4 regions of the Serratia sp. FDAARGOS_506 genome follow, and region 4 is predicted to be linked to each of the others. Evidence: predicted binding sites of a transcription regulator. Region 4 holds the regulator's gene; each other region holds the start of a gene.
What was found. Region 4 encodes PhoB, which activates phosphate uptake and scavenging genes when phosphate is short. Its sites were predicted from a motif close to CTGTCATAAAACTGNCNNAT; they were not measured.
Positions count from the first base shown of each region.

Region 1: the regulator PhoB is predicted to act here: its motif matches at 2,438-2,457, upstream of EGY12_RS06810 (MIP/aquaporin family protein).
Region 2: the regulator PhoB is predicted to act here: its motif matches at 1,703-1,722, upstream of ugpB (sn-glycerol-3-phosphate ABC transporter substrate-binding protein UgpB).
Region 3: the regulator PhoB is predicted to act here: its motif matches at 5,788-5,807, upstream of glpT (glycerol-3-phosphate transporter).

Region 1 covers NZ_CP033831.1:1,377,255-1,385,122, reverse strand. Annotated here, with positions in the region: gene glpK (glycerol kinase GlpK) at 1-1,379, opposite strand, end outside; gene EGY12_RS06810 (MIP/aquaporin family protein) at 1,422-2,267, opposite strand; gene zapB (septal ring assembly protein ZapB) at 2,791-3,030, shown strand; gene rraA (ribonuclease E activity regulator RraA) at 3,091-3,576, opposite strand; gene EGY12_RS06795 (1,4-dihydroxy-2-naphthoate polyprenyltransferase) at 3,652-4,569, opposite strand; gene hslU (HslU--HslV peptidase ATPase subunit) at 4,666-6,000, opposite strand; gene hslV (ATP-dependent protease subunit HslV) at 6,013-6,543, opposite strand; gene ftsN (cell division protein FtsN) at 6,646-7,578, opposite strand; gene cytR (DNA-binding transcriptional regulator CytR) at 7,644-7,868, opposite strand, start outside.
Region 2 covers NZ_CP033831.1:1,716,021-1,723,888, forward strand. Annotated here, with positions in the region: gene livF (high-affinity branched-chain amino acid ABC transporter ATP-binding protein LivF) at 1-396, shown strand, start outside; gene EGY12_RS08350 (PLP-dependent aminotransferase family protein) at 441-1,628, shown strand; gene ugpB (sn-glycerol-3-phosphate ABC transporter substrate-binding protein UgpB) at 1,941-3,260, shown strand; gene ugpA (sn-glycerol-3-phosphate ABC transporter permease UgpA) at 3,339-4,226, shown strand; gene ugpE (sn-glycerol-3-phosphate ABC transporter permease UgpE) at 4,223-5,068, shown strand; gene EGY12_RS08370 (sn-glycerol-3-phosphate import ATP-binding protein UgpC) at 5,074-6,144, shown strand; gene ugpQ (glycerophosphodiester phosphodiesterase) at 6,144-6,881, shown strand; gene EGY12_RS08380 (AEC family transporter) at 6,942-7,868, shown strand, end outside.
Region 3 covers NZ_CP033831.1:1,687,007-1,694,874, reverse strand. Annotated here, with positions in the region: gene EGY12_RS08245 (7-cyano-7-deazaguanine/7-aminomethyl-7-deazaguanine transporter) at 1-337, shown strand, start outside; gene EGY12_RS08240 (GNAT family N-acetyltransferase) at 380-814, shown strand; gene EGY12_RS08235 (DcrB family lipoprotein) at 895-1,458, shown strand; gene glpC (anaerobic glycerol-3-phosphate dehydrogenase subunit GlpC) at 1,493-2,692, opposite strand; gene glpB (glycerol-3-phosphate dehydrogenase subunit GlpB) at 2,689-3,957, opposite strand; gene glpA (anaerobic glycerol-3-phosphate dehydrogenase subunit A) at 3,947-5,596, opposite strand; gene glpT (glycerol-3-phosphate transporter) at 5,961-7,313, shown strand; gene glpQ (glycerophosphodiester phosphodiesterase) at 7,396-7,868, shown strand, end outside.
Region 4 covers NZ_CP033831.1:2,454,094-2,461,961, reverse strand. Annotated here, with positions in the region: gene proY (proline-specific permease ProY) at 1-1,335, opposite strand, end outside; gene brnQ (branched-chain amino acid transport system II carrier protein) at 1,409-2,725, opposite strand; gene EGY12_RS11920 (PstS family phosphate ABC transporter substrate-binding protein) at 3,210-4,172, opposite strand; gene phoR (phosphate regulon sensor histidine kinase PhoR) at 4,187-5,503, opposite strand; gene phoB (phosphate response regulator transcription factor PhoB) at 5,528-6,217, opposite strand; gene sbcD (exonuclease subunit SbcD) at 6,433-7,665, shown strand; gene sbcC (exonuclease subunit SbcC) at 7,662-7,868, shown strand, end outside.

The sequences.
Region 1 (7,868 bases), 1.1 Mb from region 4:
TCCAGATCGTTCCAGTAGCCGATGGCCAGGCCCGCCAGGAAAGCGGCGCCCAGCGCCGTCGATTCACGCACTTCAGGGCGTTCTACGCGGGTGCCGAGGATATCGGACTGGAACTGCATCAGGAAGTTGTTGGCGACCGCGCCGCCGTCCACGCGCAGCGATTGCAGGCGGGTGTTGGCGTCGGCCTGCATGGCGTCCAACACGTCGCGGGTCTGGAAGGCGATGGATTCCAGCGTGGCGCGGATGATGTGGTTGCTGTTGGCGCCACGGGTCAGACCGAAGATGGCGCCGCGGGCATACGGATCCCAGTATGGCGCGCCCAGGCCGGTGAAGGCCGGCACCACATAGACGCCGTTGCTGTCTTTCACCTTGGTGGCGAAGTATTCGGAGTCGGCGGCGTCGCTGATCAGTTTCAGCTCGTCGCGCAGCCACTGGATAGACGCACCGCCGATGAACACCGCACCTTCCAGCGCATAGTTCACTTCGCCGCGCGGGCCGCAGGCGATGGTGGTCAGCAGGCCGTTTTTCGAACGTACCGCTTCTTTGCCGGTGTTCATCAGCAGGAAGCAGCCGGTGCCGTAGGTGTTCTTCGCCATGCCCGGTTGAACGCACAGCTGGCCATACAATGCCGCCTGTTGGTCACCGGCGATTCCGGCGATAGGAATACGCGTGCCGCCCTTACCGCCAATGTTGGTCTGGCCGTAGACCTCGGAGGAAGGACGGACTTTCGGCAGCATGGCGCGCGGGATATCCAGCACTTCCAGCATGCGTTCATCCCAGTCCAGCTCATGGATGTTGAACATCATGGTGCGTGAGGCGTTGGTGTAATCGGTAACGTGTACGCGCCCCTGGGTCATTTTCCACACCAGCCAGGTATCGACGGTGCCGAACAGCAGCTCGCCGCGCTTGGCGCGCTCGCGGGCGCCTTCGACGTTGTCCAGGATCCACTTCACCTTGGTGCCGGAGAAGTACGGGTCAACCACCAGGCCGGTGTTGTGACGGATGTACTCTTCCAGGCCGTCGCGCTTGAGCTTCTCGCAGATGTCGGCGGTGCGGCGGCACTGCCAGACGATGGCGTTGTAAATCGGCTTGCCGGTCTCTTTTTCCCAGACGATGGTGGTTTCGCGCTGGTTGGTGATGCCGATGCCGGCGATCTGATCGGAACTGATGTCGGCTTTCGCCAGCACTTCTACCAGCGTCGAGCTTTGCGACGCCCAGATCTCCATCGGGTCGTGCTCAACCCAGCCGGCCTTTGGATAGATCTGCGGGAATTCGCGCTGCGATACCGCAACGATGTTGGCGTCGTGATCGAGCACGACGGCGCGTGAACTGGTGGTCCCTTGGTCGAGTGCGACAATGTATTTTTTTTCTACAGTCATGGTAATTATCCTGCTGTTGTTAACCGTTTAAAACTGCACCCATCACGCTTTGCGCTGCTGGGTCTTGGCGTCGGGCTCTTCTTCCGTCACGCAGACGTCACACGGCAGGTGGCGGCCAATCAGCGCGCGGTAACCGAAAGCGCCCAGGCCACAGCCGACGATAGGGGCGAAGATCGGCACCAGGAAGTACGGGATGTCGCGTGCGCCGGTGAAGGCGACTTTGCCCCAGCCGGCCAGGTAGGCGAACAGTTTCGGCCCGAAGTCACGCGCCGGGTTCAACGCAAAGCCGGTCAATGGTCCCATGGAGGCGCCGATCACGGCAATCAGAATACCGATCAGCAGCGGCGCCAGCGGACCGCGCGGAATGCCGTTGCCGTCGTCGGTCAGCGCCAGGATCAGGCACATCAGAATGGCGGCGATCACCGTTTCTACCAGGAAGGCCTGGCCGACGGAGATGTGCGCGTTAGGGTAAGTCGAGAAGATACCGGCCAGTTCGAGGCTTTCGTTGCTGCCGCGCACCATGTGGTGAGCCGTTTCGAAGTCGAAGAACAGGTTGTAGTACAGCCCATAAACCAGGGCTGCAGCGCAGAAGGCACCAGCGACCTGCGCAATGATGTAAGGCACCACTTTGCGCCCGTCGAAACAGGCGAACAGCCACAGGGCGAGGGTGACCGCAGGGTTGAGATGCGCGCCGGAAATGGCGGCGGTCAGATAGATGGCCATGGCGACGCCCAGGCCCCAAATGATGCTGATTTCCCACTGGCCGAAGCTGGCGCCCGCCAGTTTCAGCGCGGCAACGCAGCCTACGCCAAAGAAGATCAGCAGCGCCGTGCCGAGGAACTCGGCGATGCACTGGCCTTTTAATGTCGGACTGGTGGTTTGGCTCATAATGTTGTTGTCCTGCAAAACGGCGGTTGTTGGTTTATAGGCTCAGTTGGGTAGACATCCGGCCTATGGGCACAGTTTTTTCATCTCGTCCAATTATTGAATAAGGACGTGATGTAAATTTATCGTTAACGAACATAAACGAGAAATAGCGAAATCAAAATGTGTGTGGCTCGTCATAAAATTGAGCGATTTCGCGTCGTTTAGTGTTCTTTCTGAGCCATAAAAGTGTGATCTGACCAGTGATTTGGCGAGGGTTGTTAACAACTCGCGGCGGTAGGGGCGGGGATTTTCAGTTTTTGCTGATGGTGGGGGCAGGAAAATTGCAACAGACTGCGTGATGATCCGGTATGTTGCTAGACAGGCGGAGACTGGCTACTTACAATCGTTTTTAACGAATCGAGACCGGCGCGCCTTCCGTAACGGCGCGCGTCACTGAGTGCGATGCAATATTCGCAGTAGCTGCAGCCGATGTTGCGGCCGCTACTTATAGATGTACGCCTTGCTATCATGAGGGGACTGAAGCATGTCATTTGAAGTATTTGAGAAACTGGAAGCAAAAGTACAGCAGGCGATTGATACCATCACCCTGTTGCAGATGGAAATTGAAGAGCTGAAAGACAAAAACAACTCTCTGTCGCAGGAAGTTCAGGCTGCCTCCGGCAACCACGAAGCGCTGGTGCGCGAAAACCAACAGCTGAAAGAAGAACAGCACGTATGGCAAGATCGCCTGCGCGCTCTGCTGGGCAAAATGGAAGAGGTCTGATTCCTCACGCCATGCAGCAACGAAAAGGGCGCCTCAGGCGCCCTTTTTCATGACCGAAAATCACTCGATGTCGAGCGGGTCTTCGGAGAGGATGATGCCGGTGTTGTCGGCATACAGGTGGTCGCCGGAGAAGAAGGTGACGCCGCCGAAGTTGACGCGGATATCGCTTTCGCCCACGCCTTCGCTTACGGCACCCGCCGGGATCGCCGCCATCGCCTGAATGCCGATGTCGAGCTCTTCCAGATCGTCCACCTGACGCACCGCGCCGTACACCACGATGCCTTCCCATTCGTTCTGGGCGGCCAGGCGCGCCAGTTCGGCGTTGATCAGCGCACGACGTACCGAACCGCCGCCGTCGATCAACAGCACGCGGCCGCGGCCGTTTTCTTCAAGCAGATCGAACAACAGGCCGTTATCCTCAAAGCATTTCACCGTGGTGATCTGCCCGCCAAATGAAGTACGCCCGCCAAAATTGGAGAACAGAGGTTCAACAACGTTCACCTCTTCATGATAGATGTCGCAAAGTTCGGAAGTATCGTATTTCATAGGATTTTACGTCTGTTTGCCGCTGGAATGTTCAGTATATCCCTTTATTCGCCCTGTTGGCAAAATCATCAGTTTTTAACTGAGCGCCACGCCGATAGCGAACAGCAGGTTGGCCAACAATGCCGCTTTGACCATGTGCTCCAGCATCGGCCGCATGCCGACCGGCGTCGTATCGCGCAGCACGCGCAGGCCGTGGCGCACCAGCAGCGGGATCGCCAGCACGAACAGCCAGCCCCACGGGCTGTGGAGATTGAACAGCGTAAACAGCGCGAAACACAACACCGCGCCGCCGAGCAACAGGGCATGGTAAATGCGCGCCTTGTGCGGGCCGAGACGCACCGCCAGCGTGTTCTTGCCGTTTTCGCGATCGCTCTCGATATCGCGCAGATTGTTGATGTTGAGCACCGCCGTCGCCAGCAGGCCGCAGGCGGTGGCCGGCAGCATCACGACGCTGTCGAAGGTGTGCGTTTGCAAATAGTAGGTACCGGCCACGCTCAGCCAGCCAAAGAACACCAACACTGAGATGTCGCCCAGCCCCAAATACCCGTAGGGCTTGTTGCCGACGGTATAAGTGATGGCCGCCACGATAGACAACCCGCCCAGCACCAGGAAGCCCACCACGTCGCTGGGTTGCTCGCAGGCGACGGCGATCAGCGAACAGCCGGCGAGGGCGATCAGCACCACTGTCACCACCAGCGCCCGTTTCATCTGTGCCTGGGTGATCATGCCTTTTTGCATGCCGCGCAAGGGTCCGATGCGATCTTCTTTGTCGCTGCCTTTGACCGCATCGCCGTAGTCGTTCGCCAGGTTGGAGAGGATCTGCAGCAGGCCGGCGGTCAACAGCGCCAGCAGCGCCACTTCAGGTTTCAGACTGCCGTGCCAGGCGGCGATTGCCGAGCCGACCACGATGGAGGCAAAGGCCAACGGCAGGGTGCGGGGGCGTAGACTTTCCAGCCAGGCGGAGATCGGGGTGGTGGAGATTGATGAGCTCATGTTTCGCTTCTGTCAGTAAGTTGCGGTGTCCGTTAGAAATAATTGTGGGAGGCAATGCCTCCCACACAGATGACTGACAAGACAATGATTGAGCGATTATAGGATAAAACGACTCAAATCTTCATCCGCCACCAGTTCATCCAGATGACTGCGCACGTAATCCGCATCAATTGTAATGGATTGGCCATTAATTTCACTCGCATCGTAGGAAATATCTTCCATCAGACGCTCCAGCACGGTGTGCAGCCGACGTGCGCCGATGTTCTCGGTGCTTTCGTTGACCTGCCACGCGGCTTCGGCGATGCGACGGATGCCGTCAGCGGTGAACTCAATGTTGACGCCTTCGGTGCCCATCAGCGCTTTGTACTGCTCGGTCAACGACGCGCTCGGCTCGGTCAGGATGCGCTCAAAGTCTTCGGTGGTCAGCGCCTGCAGCTCAACGCGGATCGGCAGACGGCCCTGCAGTTCCGGGATCAGATCCGACGGATTGGCGGTCTGGAACGCGCCGGAGGCGATGAACAGGATGTGGTCGGTCTTCACCATACCGTGTTTGGTCGACACGGTGCAGCCTTCCACCAGCGGCAGCAGATCGCGCTGCACGCCTTCGCGCGAGACGTCAGGGCCGGAGCTTTGGCCACCGCGCTTACAGATTTTATCGATCTCGTCGATAAACACGATGCCGTGCTGTTCAACCGCTTCGATCGCCTGCTCTTTCAGCTCTTCCGGATTCACCAGCTTGGCGGCTTCTTCTTCCACCAGCAGCTTGAAGGCTTCTTTGATCTTCAGCTTGCGCGGCTTTTGCTTCTGACCGCCGAGGTTCTGGAACATCGACTGCAGCTGGTTGGTCATTTCTTCCATGCCCGGAGGCGCCATGATTTCCACGCCCATCGGCGCGGCGGCCAGATCGATTTCGATCTCTTTGTCATCCAGTTGGCCTTCGCGCAGTTTTTTGCGGAATGCCTGGCGGGCGGCGGACGGCTCCTGATGCTCTTCCGGCTGGCCCCAGTTGTTCTTGGCCGGCGGGATCAGCACGTCGAGAATGCGCTCTTCGGCCAACTCTTCGGCACGGGTACGGTTTTTCTCGATCGACTGCATGCGCACCATTTTGATGGCGGCATCGGTCAGATCGCGGATGATGGAATCCACTTCTTTGCCCACGTAGCCCACTTCGGTGAACTTGGTGGCTTCAACCTTGATGAACGGCGCGTTGGCCAGCTTCGCCAGACGACGAGCGATTTCGGTTTTACCGACGCCGGTCGGGCCAATCATCAGAATGTTTTTCGGGGTCACTTCGTGACGCAGCATCTCGTTGAGCTGCATCCGGCGCCAGCGGTTGCGCAGGGCAATGGCGACAGCGCGTTTGGCTTTGTTTTGGCCAATGATATAGCTGTCCAGTTCGCTGACGATCTCGCGCGGGGTCATTTCAGACATGGTATTCGATCCTTACGCTTTGGAAGGCAATTCTTCAATGGTGTGGAAATGGTTGGTGTAAATACAGATGTCGCCGGCGATGTTGAGGGATTTCTCAACGATATCACGGGCGCTCAGCTCGGTATTTTCCAACATGGCGCGGGCTGCGGCCTGGGCGTACGGGCCGCCGGAGCCGATGGCGATCAGATCGTTTTCCGGCTGCACCACATCGCCGTTGCCGGTGATGATCAGCGAAGCGGTTTCATCGGCGACCGCCAGCAACGCTTCGAGCTTGCGCAGCATGCGGTCGGTACGCCAGTCTTTCGCCAGCTCGACGGCGGCTTTCACCAGGTGGCCCTGATGCATTTCCAGTTTGCGTTCAAACAGTTCAAACAGCGTGAAGGCGTCAGCGGTGCCGCCGGCGAAACCGGCAATCACTTTGTCGTTGTACAGGCGACGCACTTTCTTGACGTTACCCTTCATCACCGTATTACCCAGGGTTGCCTGGCCATCACCACCGATGACGACCTGGCCGTTGCGGCGTACGCTTACAATTGTTGTCACGAGCAGACCCTCGTTAAAGACGGAAAGAAGTCCCCGCAGCGCCTGCTTTCGCAGACGCTACGAGGCATATTGAGAGTATAGATGGGGGGGGATTGACGCTTTTCAACCCCCAACGGAGAGGGGAATGCAACTCGACATGCCGACGCCCTTCAGGCGCGAAAGGGTTTTGTCCGCGGCGGTGCGGCTGCTGTACGGGCCGAGTACCACGCGATTCCAACCGCCGCCGGCGGTGATGCGGCTCTCGATGCCTTCGAACGCCAGGCGCGCACGCACTGATTCAGCCTGATCGGTGGCGCGGAACGAACCGCATTGCACCATCCACTTCTGTTTCGATTCCGGTTTGGTTTCCTGCTTGGCCGTTTCCTGCTTCACTTCCGGTTTGGGCTCCGGCTTCGGTTGCGGCTTTGGCTCAGGCTGTTTCACCTGCACCGGTTGCTGAGTAGCCGGTTTTGGCTGCTGGTGCTGCTGCACCGGCGCGGTAGTAGCCCCGTTATTGAACGGGTTGCGCGGTGGCTGGCTGACCTGCTGCTGTTGCTGTATCGGCTGCTGCTGCATTTGCTGTTGTTGCATCTGCTGCTGGCGGGTACTGCGCGCGTTGGCCTGGCCCGGATCGTTATATGGCACTTCGTTCAGCTGCGTCGGGCGCTGCTGCATGTCGGCCTGCATCTGCTCCAGCAACTGTCGCTGTTCGGCGGTCAGCTGAGTTTTGGAATTGAGCTCGCCGCCGGCCGTCGGCTCGGTCGGGGTTTGCACACCGATCTGCCGGTTTTCCAGCTCTTTGATGTAGCGCCAACGCTCTTCCGGCTTCGGCGGCAGGCCATTACCGGGGCGCGTGGTGTGCGCAGGCAACAGCGGCGCGTCTTCCGGCTTGTTGTGCGTAATGAAATAGAGGCCGCCGACAAAGACAACCAGCAACGCGGCGGCTAACGCCAGCACGGTTTTGGAAACCTTCGGAGAACTGCGTTTTTTACGGCTGGGGGTTTTACGCTTCGCTCCTGCTGCGCGCCCACGGCTTACATAGTCTTTTTGTGCCACTATTATTCCGCTGTGTCCTGATGAGAGGATAAGTCCGTCATGTTACTGAACCCTAAAATATTTGACTAGCGTTTCGGGGCAGCGGTGCTGCCTCTGATAATCAATTCACTGTCCAATAGCCGGGAGCCGCTGGCCACCGTCTGGCCGTTCAACTGCTCCAACAGCAATAACATCGCCTGCTGGCCAATCTGGAAGCGCGGCTGCGCCACCGTGGTCAGCGGCGGATCGCAATACTGCGCCAGCTTGAGGTCGTCAAAGCCGACGATCGACAGATCCTGCGGTACCCGCAG
Region 2 (7,868 bases), 740 kb from region 4:
TTCGCCGATCGTCACCAATATCAGCAGCGCATCGAACGGGTGTTCGCTCTGTTTCCGCGCCTGCTGGAGCGCCGAAGCCAGCGCGCCGGCACCATGTCCGGCGGCGAGCAGCAGATGTTGGCCATCGGCCGCGCGCTGATGAGCCAGCCGAAGCTGCTGCTGCTCGACGAGCCCTCGCTCGGGCTGGCGCCCATCATCATCCAGCAGATTTTCGACATCATTCAGCAGCTGCGGGAAGAGGGGATGACCATCTTCCTGGTGGAGCAAAACGCCAATCAGGCGCTGAAATTGGCGGACCGCGGTTATGTGCTGGAAAACGGCCGCGTGGTGTTGGAAGATACGGGGGCTGCACTGTTAGCCAACGAAGCAGTGAGGTCGGCGTATCTGGGCGGTTAATCCGCCCCCCTACGAATTAAAATAATCAGGTACGAGAAGAAGAGATGAAGACAGAAGGGTTACTCGCGCAGCGCATCGTTAACGTAAAAAGTTCGGCCATCCGTGAATTGCTTAAACACAGCAAGATGGAACACGTCATTTCGCTGGCGGGCGGCATCCCCTCTGATGCGCTGTTTGATTTCGAAGGGCTGAGCATCGCCACGCAGCAGGCGATCACCGAACAGCCGAAAAGCGCGTTCCAATACGGTCTGACCGAAGGCAGCCCGCTGCTGCGTGAGCGCATTTGCGCGCTGTGCGCCGAGCGCGGCGTCACCGCGCGCGCAGAAGAGGTGATGGTCACCGCCGGCTCGCAGCAGGCATTGGATTTGGTGATGCGCGCCATCGTCAACCCCGGCGACGTGTTCGTGGTGGAGCGCCCGACCTACCTGGCGGCGCTGCAAACGTTGGAGCTGGCGGAAGCCAACATCATGTCGGTCTCGTCCGACAGCGACGGCATGGTGGTGGAAGAGCTGGCCGAGCTGCTGAAAACCCAGCGCATCAAGGGTGTGTACGTGGTGCCGAACTTCGGTAACCCCAGCGGCATCACCCTGAGCGCCGCGCGCCGCGAACTGCTGGTGAAGCTGGCCGCCGAGCATAACTTCCTGATCATCGAAGACGATCCGTACGGCGAGCTGCGTTTCACCGAAGAGCGCCACCCGACGCTGCATCAGGTGTCACAGCGGGTGCTGGGCAACACCGACCACATTATCTATACCTCGACCTTCTCCAAGATCCTGGCGCCGGGCCTGCGGTTGGGCTGGGCGATCCTGCCGCCGTTCCTGCTGCATAAAGTGGCGATCATCAAGCAGGCGGCGGATCTGCACGCCAGCGCGCTGTCGCAGAGCATCGTCGAATGCTACCTCGGCCTGGGCCGCCTGCCGGCGCAGATCGACAAGATCCGCGCCGCCTACAAACAGAAGGGCGAGATCCTGGCCGGTTTGGTGGAGCAGGAGCTGGGCGACTACATCACCTTCGATAAACCGAAGGGCGGCATGTTCCTGTGGGCGCGTTTCCGCCAGCCGTTCAACGCCACCGAATGGCTGAACACCACGCTGCAGCAGGGCGTGGTGTTCGTGCCGGGGGAATACTTCTTCTCCGACAACCCGGATCGTTCGACCTTCCGCCTGTCGTTCGCCACCGCCACCGAACAGCAGATGCAGGAAGCGGTGGCGCGTCTGCGCCGTTCGCTGTAATCCTCGCGGCGGCGGAGCCCATGCCCGCCGCCGACATCAAACCGCCATCTTCACTTCACCTTGCCGTCATGTGGCTGTCATGTAACGGTTATTTTTCTGTCATCCGCGCATGGCATGTTATCCCCCGTCATCTTTCGAGCCGCAGCGTTGTTGGCTGCCCGGCTGCCCCCCTGTCACTTAGTTAGCTAAGCTCCAGGGTGCCAGCAGGTTGCCGCCTTGCTGCAACTCGAAAGCTATAGGGGGCACTCCCTCATCAAGAATTGATTCTTTTCGCTCACGCGCTTTTACACCAGCTTTTTTCAGGAGTTAGGCATGCTCACCTACGCTATTCGCAAAACCACGCTGTGCGTCGCGTTGACCCTGGCGGTCAGCACTCAGGCGCTGGCGGCGACCGAGATCCCGTTCTGGCATTCGATGGAAGGCGAACTGGGTAAGGAAGTGGATTCCCTGGCGGATCGCTTCAACCAGTCGCATAGCGACGTCAAGATTGTGCCGGTTTATAAAGGCAACTACGAACAGAGCCTGGCGGCGGGCATCGCCGCTTACCGCTCCGGCAAGGCGCCGGCGATCCTGCAGGTTTACGAGGTGGGCACTGCCACCATGATGGCCAGCAAGGCCATCAAACCGGTCTACGAAGTGTTTAAAGAGGCCGGCATCAACTTCGACGAGTCGGTGTTCGTGCCGACGGTAGCCGGCTATTACACCGACAACAAGAGCGGCCATCTGCTGTCTCAGCCATTCAACAGCTCCACGCCGGTGCTGTACTACAACAAAGACGCCTTCAAGAAGGCCGGCCTGAACCCGGACCAGCCGCCGAAAACCTGGCAGGAGCTGGCGGCGGATACCGCCAAGCTGCGTGAGGCCGGCATGAAGTGCGGCTACGCCAGCGGCTGGCAGGGCTGGATCCAGCTGGAGAACTTCAGCGCCTGGCACGGCGTGCCGTTCGCCAGCGAAAACAACGGGTTCGGCGGCACCAACGCCAAGCTGGAGTTCAACAAGCCGCTGCAGGTCAAGCACATCGAGCTGCTGGAGGCGATGAACAAGAAGGGCGACTTCACCTATTTCGGCCGCAAAGACGAATCCACCGAGAAGTTTTATAACGGCGACTGCGCCATCACCACCGCTTCTTCCGGTTCGCTGGCGGACATCAAGCACTACGCCAAATTCAACTACGGCGTCGGCATGATGCCATACGACGCCGACGCGAAAAACGCGCCGCAGAACGCCATCATCGGTGGGGCCAGCCTGTGGGTGATGAACGGCAAAGACGCCGCCACCTACAAGGGCGTGGCCGAGTTCCTGCAGTACCTGGCGCAGCCGGAAATCGCCGCCGAATGGCACCAGAAGACCGGCTATCTGCCGATCACCACCGCGGCTTACGATCTGACCAAGCAGCAGGGCTTCTACGACAAGAACCCGGGTGCCGACGTCGCCACTCGCCAGATGCTGAACAAGCCGCCGTTGCCGTTCACCAAGGGCCTGCGTCTGGGCAACATGCCGCAGATCCGCAGCGTGGTGGATGAGGAGCTGGAAGGCGTGTGGACCGGTAAGAAAACGCCTCAGCAGGCGTTGGACGCCGCCGTGCAGCGCGGTGACGCATTGCTGCGTCGTTTCGAAGCATCAACCAAGTAACCCTGCGTCGCGGGCCCGTCCGATCGGGCTCGCGTCTTCACGCCGATCCTTCCGTACCCGATTAATGGTTTAACTGCTATGTCATCTTCCCGTCCCGGTTTCGGCTGCAGCTGGTTGCCCTATGCGTTGGTGCTGCCGCAACTGCTGATTACCGCCGTCTTCTTTTTATGGCCCGCCGGCGAGGCGCTGTGGTATTCGGTGCAGAGCCTCGATCCGTTCGGCCTGTCCAGCCAGTTTGTCGGGCTGGATAACTTTAAGCAGCTGTTCCAGGATCCTTACTACCTCGACTCGTTCTACACCACGCTGATCTTCAGCTTCCTGGTGGCAGGCATCGGGCTGACGGTGTCGCTGTTCTTTGCCGCGCTGGTGGACTATGTGCTGCGCGGCAGCCGCCTCTATCGCACGCTGATGATCCTGCCCTATGCGGTGGCGCCGGCGGTGGCGGCGGTGCTGTGGATCTTTCTGTTCAACCCCGGCCTGGGGTTGATCACCCATTTCCTCAACGGGCTGGGCTATAACTGGAACCATGCGCAAAACAGCGGCCAGGCGATGTTTCTGGTGGTGCTGGCCTCGGTATGGCAGCAGATAAGCTATAACTTCCTGTTTTTCCTCGCGGCGCTGCAGTCGATCCCGCGCTCGCTGGTGGAGGCGGCGGCCATCGACGGCGCCGGCCCGGTGCGGCGTTTCTTCCATCTGGTGCTGCCGCTGATCGCGCCGGTGAGCTTCTTCCTGCTGGTGGTCAATCTGGTGTACGCCTTCTTCGATACCTTCCCGGTGATCGACGCCGCCACCGGCGGCGGGCCGGTGCAGTCCACCACCACGTTGATCTACAAGATCTACCGCGAGGGCTTCGCCGGATTGGATCTCTCCAGCTCTGCCGCGCAGTCGGTGATCCTGATGCTGCTGGTGATCGGCCTGACGGTGATCCAGTTCCGCTTTGTTGAACGTAAGGTGCGCTATCAATGATTGAGAATCGACGCGGGCTGGATATCTTCAGCCATGTGATGCTGATTATCGGCGTGCTGGTGGTGCTGTTCCCGCTGTACGTGGCCTTTGTCGCCGCCACGCTGGACGACAAACAGGTGTTTCAGGTGCCGATGACGCTGGTGCCCGGCGGCCACCTGTGGGAGAACATCCGCAATATCTGGCAGGGCGGCGTGGGCAACCTCAAGGTGCCGTTCTCGCTGCTGCTGCTGAACAGCGTGATCATGGCGCTGGCGATCACCTTCGGCAAGATCGCGGTGTCGGTGCTGTCGGCTTACGCCATCGTGTACTTCCGCTTTCCGCTGCGCAGCCTGTTCTTCTGGCTGATTTTCCTCACCCTGATGCTGCCGGTGGAGGTGCGTATTTTCCCGACGGTGGAGGTGATCTCCAACCTCAACCTGCTGGACAGCTACACCGGCCTGACGCTGCCGCTGATGGCCTCGGCCACCGCGACCTTCCTGCTGCGCCAGTTCTTCATGACGCTGCCGGATGAGCTGCTGGAGGCGGCGCGCATCGACGGCGCCGGGCCGATGCGTTTCTTCTGGGACATCGTGCTGCCGCTGTCGAAAACCAATCTGGCGGCGCTGTTCGTCATCACCTTTATCTACGGCTGGAACCAATACCTGTGGCCGATCCTGATCACCAGCGACGTCTCGATGGGCACCGCGGTGGCGGGCATCAAGAGCATGATCTCCACTTCCGGCGCGCCGACCCAGTGGAACCAGGTGATGGCGGCGATGATTCTGACTTTATTGCCACCGCTGGCGGTGGTGCTTCTGATGCAGCGCTGGTTTGTGCGCGGTCTGGTTGATAGCGAGAAATAACGACGATGGCAGGATTAAAACTACAGGCGGTCACCAAGTCTTACGACGGTAAAACGCCGGTGATCAAACAGATCGACCTCGATGTGGCGGACGGCGAATTCATCGTGATGGTCGGCCCGTCCGGCTGCGGCAAATCCACGCTGCTGCGGATGGTGGCCGGACTGGAACGCACCACCAGCGGCGATATCTATATCGATACCCGGCGCGTGACCGATCTGGAGCCCAAGGATCGCGGCATCGCGATGGTGTTCCAGAACTACGCGCTCTATCCGCACATGAGCGTGTACGACAACATGGCCTACGGCCTCAAGATCCGCGGTTTCGGCAAGGATCATATCCGCCAGCGGGTGGAGGAGGCGGCGCGCATCCTGGAGCTGGAGCCGCTGCTCAAACGCAAACCGCGCGAGCTTTCCGGCGGCCAGCGCCAGCGCGTGGCGATGGGGCGCGCCATCGTGCGCGAACCGGCGGTATTCCTGTTCGATGAGCCGCTGTCCAATCTGGACGCCAAGCTGCGGGTGCAGATGCGCCTGGAGCTGCAACAGCTGCATCGTCGTCTGAAAACCACCAGCCTGTACGTGACCCACGATCAGGTGGAGGCGATGACGCTGGCGCAGCGGGTCATCGTAATGAACAAGGGCGTGGCGGAGCAGATCGGTACCCCGAGCGAAGTGTATCAGCGGCCGGCTTCGCTGTTTGTCGCTAGCTTTATCGGATCGCCGGCGATGAACCTCTTGCCCGGCACCCTCAGTGCCGACGGCGGCCAGCTGCTGCTGGCGGACGGTATGGTGCTGCCGTTGCCGGCAGCCAAACCGCAGTGGGCAGGGCGGCAGTTGACGTTGGGCATTCGGCCGGAGCATATTCAACTGGTAGCGCAAGGCCAGGGCGTGCCGCTGCAGTTGCAGACGCTGGAACTGCTGGGGGCCGACAATTTGGCGCACGGCCAGTGGGGCGGCCACGGGGTGATCGCGCGACTGTCGCATGAAACCTTGCCGGCGGCGGGCAGTACGCTATATTTGCAGCTGCCTGCTCAGGCGCTGCACTTCTTTGATACCCACAGCGGATTACGGATGGATTGATGACTAGACCCTGGCCTTACCCTCATATCGTCGCCCACCGCGGCGGCGGTTCTCTGGCGCCGGAAAACACCCTGGCGGCGATCGACGTCGGCGCGCGCCACGGCCACAAGATGATCGAGTTCGACGCCAAGCTGGCGCAAGACGGGCAAATTTTCCTGCTGCACGACGATACGCTGGATCGCACCAGCAACGGCTGGGGCGTGGCGGGCGAACTGCCGTGGGACAAACTGGTGCAGCTGGACGCCGGCAACTGGTACAGCTCGGCCTTCAAGGGCGAGCGGTTGCCGCTGTTGTCGGAGGTGGCGGAACGCTGCCGGGAACACGGCCTGATGGCCAATATCGAGATCAAGCCGACCACCGGCAGCGACGATGAAACCGGCCGGGTGGTGGCGCTGGCGGCGCGGCTGCTGTGGCAAGGGCAGACCGACCCGCTGCTTTCCTCCTTCTCGGTAGAAGCGCTGGCGGCGGCGCAGCGCACCGTACCGGATTTGCCGCGTGGCCTGCTGCTCGAGGACTGGGACGACAACTGGCGCGAGCTGACCGAACGCCTGGACTGCGTCTCGCTGCATATCGACCACAAAGCGCTGACCGCCGAGCGGGTGAAAGCGTTGAAAGACGCCGGGCTGCGCATTTTGGTGTATACCGTCAACCAGCCGGATCGCGCGCGCCTGCTGCTCGACTGGGGCGTTGACTGCATTTGCACCGACCGGATAGATTTGATCGGCTCGGAGTTTTAATCCGGCACCGATGAATCCCGCGACGACAAGCCTTGCCGCCGCACCACCGGAAGGAATGCGATGCCTGGCTTTATCCTGTCACTGTGGCACCAGATCGTGCTGTCTTTACCGCTGTTCATCCTGATTGCGTTGGGTTATGGGCTGATTCGCTGGGGGGAATGGCCTTCCAGCATCACCGATGGCCTGACGCGCTTCGTGTTTTCCCTCGCCTTGCCCGCCATGCTGTTTCGCATGATGTGCGACTTCTCGCAGCGCCCGGCGGTCGACGCCCGGTTGCTGATCGCGTTCTTCGGCAGCTGCCTGATCGTGTTCGTGCTCGGCCGCCTTGTCGCCCGGCACCTCTTCCGATTGGATGGCGTTTCCGGTTCAGTGTTTGCGCTGGGCGGTATTTTCTCCAATAACGTGATGCTCGGTTTGCCGATCGCCGGTGTGATGTTGGGGGAGGCGGCGATCCCGTCGGTGGCGCTGGTGCTGGTGTTCAACGGCCTGATCCTGTGGACGCTGGTGACGGTATCGATCGAATGGGCGCGCAACGGCTCGCCGACGCTGAGCGGTTTCGTTAAAACCGCGCGCAGCGTGCTGACCAACCCGCTGATCGTCGGCATTCTGTCCGGCACCCTGTTCAGCCTGACCGGCCTGCCGCTGCCGGCCTTCGTCGATCGGCCGGTCAGCATGCTCGGCCAGGTGGCAGCGCCGCTGTCGCTGGTGGTGCTGGGCATGGGGCTCGCCGAGTACCGAATCAGTGAAGGCTGGCGGCTGAGCAGTGTCATCTGCGTGCTGAAATTGCTGGTACAGCCGTTAGTGATTTGGCTGCTGGCCTGGATAATGGACCTACCGCCGATGGAGACCCGGGTCGTGGTGCTGCTGGGGTCGATGGCGGTGGGGGTGAACGTTTACCTGATGTCGCGTCAGTTCAATACGCTCACCGGCCCGGCCGCCACCAGCCTGGTGATGTCCACCGTGCTGGCGGCGATCACCACACCGCTG
Region 3 (7,868 bases), 770 kb from region 4:
GGCGCGCATCGCCGTCGCCAGCTTTATGGCCTACGTGCTCGGCCAAATCCTCGACGTTCACGTCTTCAACCGCCTGCGTCAACGCAGCGCCTGGTGGGTGGCGCCGGCGGCGGCGATGTTCTTCGGCAACATCAGCGATACGCTGGCGTTCTTCTTCATCGCCTTCTACAAGAGCAGCGATCCCTTCATGGCCAACAACTGGGTGGAGATCGCGCTGGTAGATTACAGCTTCAAGGTGATGATCTGCCTGCTGTTCTTCCTGCCGATGTACGGCGTGTTGCTGAACATGTTGCTCAAACGCATCGCGGCGCGCAGCGGCAGCCTGCAGCCGGGCTGAGCCGTGTTATTCTGGGCGGCCCTAATCCTTTGGAGGCCGCCCATGACCCCAATCGTTCGCACCGCCACGCTCGAAGAAATCCACCGCCTGTACCAACGCATCCCCGAATTCGGCGGCCTGCATAGCCTGGCCGATCTGCAGCGGCGCATCGGTGCCGCTCCCGCCAGCCTGTTGATCGCCGAAATCGACGGGCAGCCGGCCGGTTTCAAGCTCGGTTATCAACAACGGGAAACGGTGTTTTACAGCTGGTTGGGCGGCGTGCTGCCGGCATTTCGTCGCCACGGCGTGGCGCAGGCGCTGTTGGCCGAACAGGAATGCTGGGCGCGGGCGCAAGGCTATCGCCAGCTGACGGTCAAAACCCGTAACCGGTTCCGCGCCATGCTGACGATGCTGCTCACTCACCACTATCAGATTGTTCAGCTGGAAAAGAAAGGCGAAGTGGCTGATTATCGGCTATTACTGGAAAAAAACTTGTGACAACATCTGCCTTGCATTTCAACCTGGAATAGGTTGCGATACGACAGTAAATCCCTACCGGAAAGGAAGAAGGAAGCCCGATGCGTAAAGTAGCGAAATTGATGGGTATCAGCCTGCTGGCGCTTGGCCTCGCGGCCTGCGACGGCAACACCAAAGACACCAAGGCAGCACCTGACGGCGCGGCGGCCAGCGTGCCGGCCGGGCAGCAGGTGAGCCTGCTGGACGGCAAACTGGCGTTCACCCTGCCGGTCGGCATGGCGGATCAGAGCGGCAAGCTGGGCAACCAGGCCAACAACATGCATGTTTACGCAGACAGCACCGGCCAGCGCGCGGTGATCGTGATCCTGGGCGACAAGACCGCCGACAGCCTGGAGACCCTGGCCAAGCGCCTGGAGAATACCCAGCGCGCGCGTGACGCCAACCTGCAGGTGATCACCAACAAGGCGCTCGACGTCAACGGCGTGCCGCTGCGTCAGCTGGACAGCATTATCACCAGCGGCGGCGAAAAAGCCTATTCCTCCGTCCTGATCGGCTCGCTGAACAACAACATGCTGACCATTCAGGTGACGCTGCCGGCGGACAATCAGCAGCAGGCGCAGACCGAAGCCGAAGGCATCATCTCTACCCTGAAGCTGAAGCAGTAATCCCACAAAGGGCCGGCTTGCCGGCCCTTGGTTTTTATGCCAGCGCCTGCGCCAGCAGGGTGATCGGATGTTCGCAGCGCTTGCTGGTGGACATTTCTATCTGCCATTTGCAGGTCTCGCAGTCGGTCACCACCAGATCCACCCCGCTTTCTTCTATCTGCCGGAACAGCGGTGCGCCGATGCCTTGCGAAGTGGCGTAGTTCTCCGATTTGAACCCGTAAGTGCCGGCGATGCCGCAGCACTGCGAATCCAGCACCACCAGCTCCAGCCCCGGTATCTGCCGCAGCAGCTCCAGGGTGTAGGCCGTCCAGCCCATCTTCTCCATATGGCAAGGCGTGTGATAAGCCACCCGCAGCGGCGTGCGCTTGAGCGGCAGGCTGCGCCCCTGATTGATCAGGCGGTAGAGATAACGCGTCGCCAGCTCCACCCGATCGCGCACCGGGGTGGTGTCCACGTCCAGCAGATGAGGGTATTCGTCGCGCAGGGTGAAAGTACAGCTCGATGAGGTCGCGACCACCGGAATACCGCGCTCCAGCACCGTTTCATGCAGCGACTCGGCGTTTACCCTGGCCTGCTTTTTGGCCTGCTCGATAAACCCGTTGGCGATCAGCGGTACGCCGCAGCATTTCTCGCGTTTCAGCAGCTGCACACCGATATCCAGCGCATTGAACACTCGGATCAAATCCTTGCCCAGCTGCGGATGGTTATAGTTGACGAAGCAGCCGTGGAAAAACGCCACCTGCTCGGCATAACGCTGCTGAGCCTGCGCCTGTTGCCGGTACCAGCGGCGGAAGGTGCCGAACGAGTATTTCGGCAGTTCGCGACGGTGATCGATCTTCAGCGCCTTGTCCAGCAGCTTGCGCACCGGTTTCAGCCCGGTAGCGGCATTGACGATCGGTGCGAACGGCGTCGACAGCGAGCCCATGATGTCGGTGTGGCTGAGAATGGCGTCGCGCAGCGTCGGCTTGCTCTGAGCGAAGTCGGCACGGGCGCGCTGAATGATGTCGCCGATTTTGACATCGGACGGGCAGGCCACTTCACAACGTTTGCAGTTGGTGCAGTATTTCAGCGCTTCGTCGTACAGCGCCGGATCTTTCAACCGCAGCCGCTCACCGTCCGGCCCCGCCTGTTTTGGCCCCGGATAGAGCGGGTTCACTTTGGCGACCGGGCAATAGGTGGTGCAGACGGTGCATTTGATGCAGCTTTCAAAGCTGTGGTCCTGATGCAGGCTCATGCGTTTTCCTCCGCGGCGATCTGCTGCGCGACGTGCAGCGCACCGATCAATGACACGCCGGCGCCACAGCCCTGCTGCAGCGGATCGTAGCCGCCTGCGACCGCGCCGATGGCGTACAGATTGTCGAACGCCATTCCCTGCTTCATCGCCCGCAGCCTGCCGTCGGTGCGCACACCAAACTGCAGATAAGGCTGCGGCGCGAACAGCTCGCGCCGGCTCCAGTCAGCGCGATTCGCGCGGCTGTGTACGTCCAGTCCGAAGATCGGCTCACGCACGCCGTCGAAACCCGCCACCAGTCCGTTGCTGAAGAAGCTGCCGCTGGCCAGCACGACCTGTTGCGCCCGCAGCGGAATATCGCCATGGTTGCGGGTATACAGGCCGGTAACGCGGCCGGCTTCGCACTCGGCACGCAGCACACTGTCGCCCGGCATGAAAACGCCGCCCAGCTGTTGGAAACGCCGCCGCAGCGCCTGATGCAAGCGCATGCCGGGCACCGAAGGCGGCAGCGTCGGCAACAGCCGGATCGGTTTGCCAACCGCATCCTGCAGTACCGCCAGCGACGCGTCGTCCTCCAATCCCAGACAGGCCGGCAGGAAGAGCGCGTCGGCCTCGCCCGCCAGTCGTCTCAGCTCCTCAGCCATCGGCGGCAGGCTTTCCATCAAATCCAGAACCCGGGCGATGTTCACCGCGCGGAACTCGCTGGGGTTATTGCGCAATCTGTCCAACGCCGGCATGTGCAAATAGGCCACTTCCGTCTCTACGCCGAGCTCACGGCTCAGAGAATCGGCGGCCATCTGCGGTTGGAAGTCGAGGAAACCCTCGATGCCAATCACCGCAATGCGCCGCCACGGCAGTTGGCCGGTCAGCGGCAGCGTCGGGATCGCCTGCGGGCTGAGCCAGGTGGCGCGGCGCGTGCCCAGCGGCGTAATGCGCAGGTGGTTGTTGGCGCCCTCGCCCTGCAGGTTCAGCCCACAGCGCTCCAGCAGCCGCTGTGCGGCGGCGGACAGCGCCGCTACCCGGCCGGGCCCGATCAGGGCATACGGATGCTGCGGCGCCTGCTGCGCCAGCTGCGGTAACGCAGCCAGCGGCATCTCGACCGGCGTGCCATCCGGCAATCTTGCCAGCAGATCGAGCGAACCGGAGGAGAAATAGAGCGCGCTCTGGCCGGAACTAACCACCGCACAGCGCTTGCCCTGTTCGGCCACGGCAATGGCGCAGCTCAGGCCCGCCAGGCCGCCGCCAATCACCACTACGTCAAATCGCATCATCCGCCTCCTGCTCCTTGTCGGCCCGGGCTTCAAGCCCGCACAACCCTTGGTAAACCCAGCTGGTAAATTCGCTCTCGCGCAGCGCATCACCCCAGGCGATCGGCCGTACGCCTTTCCACCGTTCGTTGAGGAACTGCGACAACTGCGCGATGGATTGCTGCGGCGTGCTGACCTTAAAGCGCGTCAACAACCCGGCGGCGCGGCAGGCGCAGAGTTCTCCCTGGCAGGTGCCCATGCCGACGCGGGTGCGGCGGCGCAGATCCACCAGATTGTTGACGGTCAGCGAATTGACCGCATAACGCACTTCCCCGGCGGTCACCGCTTCGCATTCGCACACCAGGCTGGTGTCGAGCCGATCGGCCGTCGGCACCTGGCTGGCGCGATCGCCGTGGCGGTAAATTGCCGAGCCGCGAATGCTGGCGGGCAGAGAAACCACGCTGCGCACCGTTTCCTCCGCCGACTGGCGGGATCCGGGCAACGCGTCCTGCGCAGTGGTGCACGGGCGGTTTACACCGAGCTTTTCGCATACCTTGTCGGTAGCCCACTCAGCCATCAGGCGGTAGGTCATCAACTTGCCGCCGGTGATGGTGATAAACCCTTCCAGCCCGTCGCGGCTGGCGTGATCGAGCAGCACGATGCCGCGGCTGACGTTGCGCCCGCTAGGATCGTCGTCGCTGGCCACCAGCGGCCGCACCCCGGCATAGGCGCGCAGAATGCGGGTCTGCGCCAGGGTCGGCGCCAGCAGCGCTCCCTCGCGGATCAGAATGTCCACCTCTTGCGGCGTCACCAGCATGTTGTCAATTTGGTCGTAATCGATATGGGTCGAGGTGGTGCCGATCAGCGAAATGGTGTCGCCCGGCACCAGGATGTCGGCATCCGCCGGTTTGCGACAGCGGTTGATTACCATGTTGTTGATGCGATGGCCGAGGATCAGCAGCGCCCCTTTGGCCGGGAACATGCGGATGCGCAAGTCGGCGTATTCGGCGATCTGCTGGCCCCAGATGCCGGCGGCGTTGACCACCACCGGCGCATGCAGCTCATAACGCCGCTGATTCTGATGGTCGTAAACGCGCACGCCCGTCACCCGGTCGCCGCTGCGCAGCAACCCCACCACCTGATGGTAGGTCAGGATCTGCGCGCCGTGCTCGCGCGCGTCCAGCATGTTGGCGGCGGTCAGCCGGAAGGGATCGACGGTGCCGTCCGGCACCCGCACCGCGCCGATCAGCGCCGGGTTGGCCGCCGGTTCGAGGCGCAGCGCCAGCTGCGGGTCGATCGCTTCAGCATCGATGCCGGCCTGGCGGCAGGCGGCGATAAACTGCTGCTGATAGTCCAGCGAGTCTTGCGGCAAGGTGATGAACAGCCCGTCGGTGCGCTCGATGCAGTGGTGGGCGATGCGTTTCAGGATACGGTTCTCTTCGATGCACTCGCGTGCCGACTCACCGTCGGTCACCGCATAGCGCGCGCCGCTGTGCAGCAAACCGTGATTGCGGCCGGTGGCGCCGGTGGCGATGTCGTGGCGCTCCAGCAAGATGCAGCGCAAGCCGCGCCGCGCGCAGTCGCGGGCGATGCCTGCGCCGGTGGCGCCGCCGCCGATGATGATCACATCCGTTTCGCCGCCGTCAAAATAGCTGCTCATGTCGCTCCCTCAGGATCGGTAGTTATGAGCCTATTGAGCCACGGTTATTAGGGTCTTTGTTTGATAAGGAACAAGAACGAACATAAAACGAAATAAAAATGTCCACAAAAAACCATCAATGTGATCATAATCACGATTTTTGGACGTTTTTCTATTTCATAACGTTAACGAATCGCTCAAAATCCGCCGTGGTTTCATGAAAGTGTAACAATTGCGCCATTCGTCACAGCGACACCAGGCGTATTTGATGACAATGGCGCTCGTTATGGAACACAAAAACACCACATTCGATATCCGCTCAATCATCAAATGAACGTAAAAGGTCATATTGATGTGATAACAGATAAAGCCATCGGAGGCGCTCATGTTGAGTATTTTTAAGCCGGCCGCACACATCGCCCGTGTGCCGAGCGATAAGGTAGACCCGCTCTACCGTAAGCTACGCTGGCAAATTTTCCTGGGGATCTTCTTCGGTTACGCCGCTTACTATCTGGTGCGTAAGAACTTCACCCTGGCCATGCCTTACCTGATCGAACAAGGCTTCAGCCGCGGTGACCTCGGCTTCGCGCTGTCGGGCATTTCCATCGCCTACGGCTTCTCCAAATTCATCATGGGTTCGGTCTCCGACCGTTCCAACCCGCGAGTGTTCCTGCCTGCCGGCCTGATCCTGGCGGCGGCGGTGATGTTGTTCATGGGCTTCGTGCCGTGGGCGACCTCCAGCATCGCCATCATGTTCGTCCTGCTGTTCCTGTGCGGCTGGTTCCAGGGCATGGGTTGGCCGCCGTGCGGCCGCACCATGGTGCACTGGTGGTCGCAGAAAGAACGCGGCGGCATCGTCTCCATCTGGAACTGCGCCCACAACGTGGGTGGCGGCCTGCCGCCGCTGCTGTTCCTGCTGGGCATGGCCTGGTTCAACGACTGGCACGCGGCGCTGTACATGCCGGCCTTCGGCGCCATCCTGGTGGCCCTGATCGCCTTCGCCCTGATGCGCGACACCCCGCAATCCTGCGGCCTGCCGCCGATTGAAGAGTACAAAAACGACTATCCGGACGACTACAGCGAAAAAGACGAAGAAGAGCTGACCGCCAAGCAGATCTTCATGCAGTACATTCTGCCGAACAAGCTGCTGTGGTACATCGCGGTCGCCAACGTGTTCGTCTATCTGCTGCGTTACGGCATTCTGGACTGGTCGCCGACCTACCTGAAAGAAGTGAAACACTTCGCGCTGGACAAGTCTTCCTGGGCTTACTTCCTGTATGAATACGCCGGTATCCCGGGCACCCTGCTGTGCGGCTGGATGTCGGACAAAGTGTTCAAAGGCAACCGCGGCGCCACCGGCGTGTTCTTCATGACGCTGGTAACCATCGCCACCGTGGTGTTCTGGATGAACCCGGCCGGCAACCCGACCGTGGACATGATCTGTATGCTGGTCATCGGCTTCCTGATCTACGGCCCGGTGATGCTGATCGGCCTGCACGCGCTGGAGCTGGCGCCGAAGAAAGCCGCCGGCACCGCCGCGGGCTTCACCGGCCTGTTCGGCTACCTGGGCGGCTCGGTCGCGGCCAGCGCCATCGTCGGCTACACCGTGGACTTCTTCGGTTGGGACGGCGGCTTCATGGTGATGATCGGCGGCGGCGTGCTGGCGGTTATCCTGCTGCTGCTGACCATGCTGAACGAAAAGAAACACCACGCGGAAATCGCCGCCAAGCGCGGTTAAGCGTCACACGACTTTTGCATGATTTAAAGGCCGCCCTGCGGCCTTTTTACTACCCTGCCCCCAACAACACGGAGAAAACGGAATGCGGACTCAAGTCAAAGCCCTGCTGACAGGGATCATTCTCGCCACCTCAATGGTCAGCGCCGCGCAGGCGGCGGACAAAGTGGTGATCGCCCACCGCGGCGCCAGCGGCTACCTGCCGGAACACACTCTGCCGGCGAAGGCGATGGCCTACGCACAGGGTGCCGATTACCTTGAACAAGATCTGGTGATGACCAAGGATAACGAGCTGGTGGTGCTGCATGACCACTACCTCGACCGCGTCACCGACGTCGCCGAACGCTTCCCGGACCGCGCGCGCAAAGACGGCCGCTACTACGCCATCGACTTTACGCTGGCGGAAATCAAATCGCTGAAGTTCACCGAAGGCTTTGAAATCGAAAACGGCAAGAAGGTACAGGGTTACCCTGGCCGCTTCCCGATGGGCAAATCCGACTTCCGCGTGCACACTTTCCAGGAAGAGATCGAGTTCGTGCAGGGTCTGAACCATTCGAC
Region 4 (7,868 bases):
CAATACCACCCAGACCAGGCCGGCGTACAGCGAAACACGCGTGGTCGGGAAGTAGCCGATAAGGCCGATGATGAACACCAGGAACACGATCGCCACCACCGAGGTGAACACCCCACCGCGCAGCGGGAACGCCAGCTGCTTCACCTGCTCTTTACTCAGGCTGCGGCGGAAGGCGATTTGTGAGAACAGGATCATGATCCACACCCATACGGTGGCGAAGGTCGCCAGGGAGGCGATCACCAGGAATACGCTTTCCGGCATGATGTAGTTGAGGTATACCGCCAGCAGCAGCGCCAGCATCATCACCACCACCGTCACCCAGGGAATGCCGCGTTTCGACACCTTGCTGAACATCTTCGGCGCGTGGCCCTGCTCGGCCATACCGTGCAGCATGCGGCCGACGCCGAAGACGTCGCTGTTGATCGCCGACAGCGAAGCGGTGATCACCACGAAGTTGAGAATGCCCGCCGCCACGGTGATACCCATATGCTGGAAGGTCAGCACGAACGGGCTGCCGTTGGTGCCCACCTGGTTCCACGGGTAGATAGACATGATGACGAACAGCGTGCCGACGTAGAACACCAGAATGCGCCATGGCACCGAGTTGATGGCCTTCGGAATCGATTTTTTCGGATCTTTGGCTTCGCCGGCGGTGATGCCGATGATTTCAATGCCGCCGTAAGCGAACATCACCAGCTGCAGCGACAGGATCATGCCGATAACGCCGTTGCTGAAGAAGCCGCCGTTCGACCACAGGTTATGAATGCCGGTCGGTTGCCCGCCGTTGCCGATACCCCAAATGATGATGCCGATGCCGGCCGCGATCATGATGATGATGGTGGCAACTTTGAAGAACGAGAACCAGAACTCCAGCTCGCCGAACACCTTGACGCTCATCAGGTTGATGGCGCCGATGATCAGCACTACGCTCAACACCCAGATCCAGTGTGGCACTTCCGGGAACCAGACCCCCATATAGATGCCGAAGGCGGTCACGTCAGCGATGGCGACGATCAGGATTTCAAAGCAGTAGGTCCAGCCGGTGATGTAACCCGCCATCGGGCCGAGGTAGTCCTGCGCGTAGCGGGAAAACGAGCTGGCCTGCGGGTTGTTGACCGACATCTCCCCCAGTGCGCGCATGATGATAAAGGCCACGATGCCGCCGATCAGGTAAGCCAGCAGCACGCTCGGGCCGGCCATTTTGATGGCGTCCGCCGAGCCGTAGAACAACCCGGTGCCGATGGCCGATCCCAGCGCCATAAAGCGGATATGACGCGTGCTGAGGCCGCGTTTCAGCTTATTGTCGGGGGCAGTGGTGGGTGACTGTTGTTGCATGAAGATGACCCATAGTTTTAAACGTAAAAAAGCCACGGACATGTCCGTGGCCCTAGATTAAGCCGGGGGATTATCAGTGCGCGGTCACTTGGGAACGCGTGCACACCCGATCATAAATCGCGACCAGCACCAGCATCAGCAGCGAAGGCGGCAACCATGCCAACCCCTGCTCCGCCAGCGGCAGGTGAGTAGTCCAGGCCGGCAGCAGCTGCTGGAAGCTGGACGCTTTCACCGCGTCAAGGATACCAAACAACAGGCTGACAAGCATCACCGGCGCGATGATGCGCGGCGCGCTGTGCCACCAACGCAGGGTGAAGCTCAGCACCACCAGCACGATGCACGGCGGGTAAATCGCGGTCAGCACCGGAATGGAGATCTGGATCAGGTGGCTCAGACCGAGGTTGGACACCACCATCGAGAACAGGCCCAGAATAAATACCAGCGTCTTGTACGAGAACGGCAGGTATTGCGCGAAGAACTCGGCACAGGCGCAGGTCAAGCCCACCGCAGTCACCATACAGGCGATGAAGATCAGCGCCGCCAGGAAGAAGCTGCCCAGGCCACCGAAGGTGTTCTGAACATAAGCATGCAGGATCACCGCGCCATTGGTGGCGTCAGGCACCAACGCGCCGCTGCCGGAACCCAGCTTGAACAGGCTCAGGTAAACCAGCGTCAGACCCACGCCGGCAATCAAACCGGCCAGAATGGTGTAACGGGTCAACAAACCGGCGTCTTTCACGCCGCGCGAGCGCGCCGCGTTGACGATAACGATGCCGAATACCAGCGCGCCCAGCGTATCCATAGTCAGATAGCCGTTAACGAAGCCGGAGGAGAAAGGCACGCTCTGGTAGGCCGTCGTCGCCGGAATCGGTGCGCCGGCAGGCCACAACAGCGCGGCGATACCCAAGACGGCCAGCGCGACGATCTTCAGCGGTGCCAGCACATGGCCGACGGTGTCGAGCAGGCGGCCCGGATACAGGGAGATGCCGATCACCAGCGCGAAGTACACCAGGCTGTAGATGAACAACGGCATGGCGCCGTCGCCGGTCAGCGGGGCGATGCCCACTTCAAAGGACACGGTGGCGGTGCGCGGCGTGGCGAACAGCGGGCCGACAGCCAGGTAGCAGACGGTCGCCAGCAGCAGGCCCGCGCCGCGGCCGATCGGCGAACTGAGGGCATCGATGCCGCCGCCGACGCGCGCCAGCGCGATGACGGTAATCACCGGCAGACCGACGGCAGTGATCAGGAAGCCCAGCGCCGCGGTCCAGACGTGTTCACCGGACTGCAAGCCGACCATCGGCGGGAAGATGATGTTCCCGGCCCCAACAAATAAGGCAAAGGTCATAAAGCCCAGTGCCAGGATATCTTTTGACGTTAAACGATGACTCATACGATGTCGTGTTGCCTGTTCAAATGAAAAAATTGTCCGATAGCGTGGTGGCGTGACGCCCCACCCGGTTGCCGGCATGCCCGATCATCGCAGCGCCAAAATAAGCACCGTAAACGCAATCGATCCGGCGTTTATGTCCCTATTCGAAAGTGGCCGCTCATGAGATGGGCAAAATTTTAGGAGTTATAAAAATGGAGGTTTAATCCGACAACGAAGGCTAAGGTAAACGTTTATAGCGCTTCAAGGCAAGACGCACGGCGAAAAGCAGAGCTATCGACCATATAAACTTTATCCACCAGTCGATCATATTGGCTATCAATAAATATACACTACATGATTTGTATCATTTTTGAACAATGAATTCACGAAACGTGAAGCATATATCACTTTACCGCGCGAAAACGCCAATAAATGCCCTATTTTCGCGTGGCATAAGCTCCGATCCGCCGCTAAAAAAGGCGAAAATTACGCCGCTTTTTGTCGTTTATTGCATCAGGGCCGGTGCGAGCGGCGGCAACCCAAGAGCCTGGCGAGTCTTTTGCAGGGCGCCCGGCGGCAGCGGCAGATAGCCGTCGTGATTGACCAGGCTCTGCCCTGCGGTCGACAGCACGCGATCGAGGAACGCGGCAGTCAGTGGTTCGAGCGGTTGATTAGGCGCTTTGTTGATGTAGATATAGAGGTAGCGCGACAGCGGGTAGCGATCGTTACGCACGTTGTCGGCGGTAGGTGCCACATAATCCTCCCCCGATTCCGCCAACGGCAGCAGCCGCACGCCGCTGGCGCGAAAGCCGATGCTGGCATAGCCGATGCCGTTGAGCGAACCGGCCACCGCCTGCACCACCGAAGCTGAACCGGGCAACTCATTGACGCGCGGCATAAAGTCGCCGCCGCACAGCGCGCGCAGTTTGAAATAGCCGTAAGTGCCGGAAGCCGAGTTGCGGCCGAAGCGCTGCAGCGAACGCGTCGCCCAGTCGCCGCTAAGCCCCAGCTCGCCCCAGCGCGTCAGCGGCTGGCTTTCACCGCAGCGCCGGGTGGCGGAAAAAATGCGATCGAGCTGCTGCAGATTGAGGCCGCGCAGCGGGTTATCCTGATGCACCAATACCACCAGCGCATCCACCGCCACCGGCACCGCCAGCGGCGCATAGCCATAGCGGTGTTCGAACGCCGAAACCTCGGCCGCTTTCATCGGCCGACTCATCGGGCCCAACTGCGCGGCGCCCGCCGCCAATGCGGTCGGCGCGGTAGAGGAGCCGGCGGCCTGGATCTGCAGGTTAACGTTGGGGTAATGCTGGCTGAAATCCTGCGCCCACAGCGCCATCAGATTCGCCAGGGTGTCGGAACCGACGCTGGACAGGTTGCCCGCCAACATGCCGTCGGGTTGCGCCAGCGCGCCGCGTCCGGCCAGCAGCGCCAGGCAAAGCAACAGCCCTCGGGTTATTCGGGTCATACCGGTGTCTCGCGTTAATTTTTCACCGCATTCTCTGATAAAGCGGCGGGAACAATCAACCGGTTGGGTAAGGTAAAGATAAAGCGGGTGCCGATCCCCGGCTCGCTAAGGATCTCCAACCGCGCGTCGTGATGGCTGAGCGCGTGTTTAACGATCGCCAGCCCCAGCCCGCTGCCGCCGGTCTGGCGCGAACGGGCCTTGTCGACGCGGTAAAAACGCTCGGTCAGGCGCGGAAGGTGTTCGGCGGCGATGCCCGGCCCGTTATCGCTGACCTGGAACTGCGCGCCATGCGCCGTCTGCTGCCAGCTCACTTCGATATGAGTGCCCTTCGGCGTGTGGTTGACCGCGTTGTACACCAGGTTAGACACCGCGCTGCGCAACTGGTCTTCATTGCCGAACACGTTGAGTTGTTCGTTCACCCGGAAGGTGATCTCGTGATTACCGCCACTCAGCGATTGCGCCTCGCGCTGCAACACCCGCAGCATCAGCGGGATATCCACCCGCTCGTTCATGTCGACATTGGGCGCCGCCTCGATGCGCGACAGCGTCAGCAGCTGCTTGACCAGCCCGTCCATCCGGCGGGTCTGCTCTTGCATGGTGCTAAGCGCCTTGCTGCGCAGCGAACCGTCCTGCTCTTCGTCGCCCATCATCTCCAGGTAGCCTTGCAGCACCGTCAGCGGCGTGCGCAGTTCATGGCTGACGTTGGCGAAGAAGTTGCGCCGCGCGCCCTCCAGCTGGCGCATCTGGGTGACGTCACGCGCCACCATCAGCAGCTGCCCTTCGGAATAAGGCATCACGCGGAATTCGACGTAGTGTTCGTTGTTCAGCTGCAGCGTCAGCGGGCGCGAGAACTCCTGCTGTTGCAGATAATGGCTGAATTCCGGATAACGCAGCAGGTTGAGGATGTGCTGGCCGTTGTCTTCCGGCCAGCGGAAGCCGAGCAGATGCTGCGCCAGCCCGTTGCACCAGAAAATGTTGCCTTCGACGGTGGTCATCACCACCGCGTCAGGCAGCGATTCGGCCCCGCTGCGAAAGCGCTTGATCAGCAGCGCCAGCTCGCGCCGGCGGCGGCGATTGCGCTGCTGCATCTGATACAGGCCATAGAACAGGGGCTCCCAGCTCCAGCGGCCGGGCGGCGGCGTCATGCTGCGGTCGATCCACAGCCAATGGGAGAGCTTGAGCTGGTTGTAGAAATTCCACACCAGCGCCGCCAGCGCGGAGGCCAGCAGGAACCAGGGCAAATAACCGAAAATCAGCCCCAGCAGTAAGGCGGGCAGACAAAAAAGAGCCAGCTCCAGAGCCAGCCTCTTCCACGACAGACGTTCTAACACGGCATATTCTCCAGCGCGGCGCGATCAGTAGCGCGTTGAGAACCGGTAGCCGGTGCCCCGAACGGTTTGAACCATTTTATCATGCCCACTGGTTTCTAACGCCTTGCGGAGCCGACGGATATGCACGTCAACGGTACGGTCTTCCACATAAACGTTAGTGCCCCAGACGTGATTAAGCAACTGCTCACGGCTATAAACCCGCTCCGGGTGGGTCATAAAGAAGTGCAGCAGCTTGAACTCGGTCGGCCCCATATCCAACGCCTGATCGTTAGCCATCACGCGGTGGGAGGACGGATCCAGGCTCAGCCCTTGCATTTCAATCACTTCTTCCACCGCCATCGGTGAAATACGGCGCATGACCGCCTTGATGCGCGCCACCAGCTCCTTGGGCGAGAACGGCTTGGTGATGTAATCATCCGCCCCCACTTCCAGGCCGCGCACGCGGTCTTCCTCTTCGCCGCGCGCGGTCAGCATCATGACCGGAATATCGCGGGTCAGCGCTTCGCGCTTCATATGTTTGATAAACTGAATGCCGGAACCGCCGGGCAACATCCAGTCGAGCAACACCAAATCAGGGAACGGCTCAGACAGGCGCGTCACGGCGCTGTCATAATCCTCGGCTTCCAACGGTTGGTAACCATTCTGTTCCAACACAAAGCACACCATCTCACGGATCGGCGCTTCGTCTTCCACCACCAGTATGCGTCTTGCCATCGTCAATCCTGCCAATGTGTTAGCGACTTTGCGGGCGCCATTATGCGTCAGTTTTGTGACACTTTTATGAAAAAAAGCGGCTGTTATAGGCAGTAAGCATAGCGATTATTTCCCGGCGCAAAGAAAAATCATTCCGTAGTCGTCGCCATTGCGCCGGGACAGCCGCCGCCGCGGCCTTTATAATCATCGCCATTACCTTTGCATCCGGGAGTGTCATGCGCCTGATCCACACCTCTGACTGGCATCTTGGCCAGTACTTTTTCACCAAAAGCCGCGCCGCCGAGCACCAGGCTTTTCTGAACTGGCTGATCGAACAGATCGAGCAGCAGCAGGTGGATGCGCTGATCGTCGCCGGGGATCTGTTCGATACCGGCTCGCCGCCCAGCTACGCCCGCGAGCTGTACAACCGCTTCGTGGTGGAACTGCAGCGCACCGGCTGCCAACTGGTGGTTTTGGGCGGCAACCACGACTCGGTAGCGACGCTGAACGAATCGCGGGAACTGCTCTCTTGCCTGAACACCACGGTGATCGCGAGTGCGCAGGGCGCCCTCGAGCAACAGATTGTGGTGCTTAACCAACGCGACGGCCAGCCGGGTGCCGTGCTGTGCGCCATTCCGTTTCTGCGGCCACGCGATCTGCTCACCAGCCGCGCCGGCGAATCCGGCGCGCAGAAACAGCAGGCGCTGCAGGAAGCCATCGCCGAACATTACCAAGCGCTGTATCAGGCGGCCTGCGAGCGCCGCGATCGGCTGGGCCAGCCGCTGCCGATCGTCGCCACCGGCCACCTGACCACCGTCGGCGTCACCACCTCCGACTCGGTGCGCGACATCTATATCGGCACCCTTGACGCCTTCCCGGCACAGGCTTTCCCTCCCGCCGACTATATAGCGCTGGGTCACATTCACCGCGCGCAGAACGTCGCCAAGTCGGAACATATACGCTATAGCGGCTCACCGATTCCACTCAGCTTCGATGAGCTGGGCAAAGCCAAAAGCGTCTTCCTGGTCGATTTCGCCGACGGCGCTCTTCAGCAGGTAAAAGCGCTAACGATCCCGCAGTTCCAGCCCATGCAGCTGATTAAAGGCGATCTGGCTGAGATCGAACGACAGCTGCAGCAATTTGCCGACTATGCCGGCGAGCTGCCGGTGTGGCTGGATATCGAAGTGGCGACGCAGGACTACCTCAGCGATATTCAGCGCCGCATCCAACTGATGGCGGATGAGCTGCCGGTGGAAGTCGTGCTGCTGCGGCGCAGCAAAGAGCAACGCCGCCAGGCGATCGCGCAGCAGGACAAGGAAACGCTGAACGAGCTGAGCGTCAACGAGGTGTTCGAACGGCGCCTGGCGCAGGAGGCCGACATGCCCGAAGCGCGCCAACGGCGGATGCATCAACTGTTCCGTCAGGTGGTCGATGCGGTGCAGCACAATCCTGAGGAGACCCAACCATGAAGATCCTCAGCCTGCGGTTAAAAAACCTCAACTCGCTGCAGGGCGAGTGGAAAATTGACTTCACCGCCGAGCCGTTCGCCAGCAACGGCCTGTTCGCCATTACCGGCCCGACCGGCGCGGGCAAAACCACCCTGCTGGACGCCATTTGCCTGGCGCTGTATCACCAGACGCCGCGCCTCAACGTCACGCCGAGCCAGAATGAA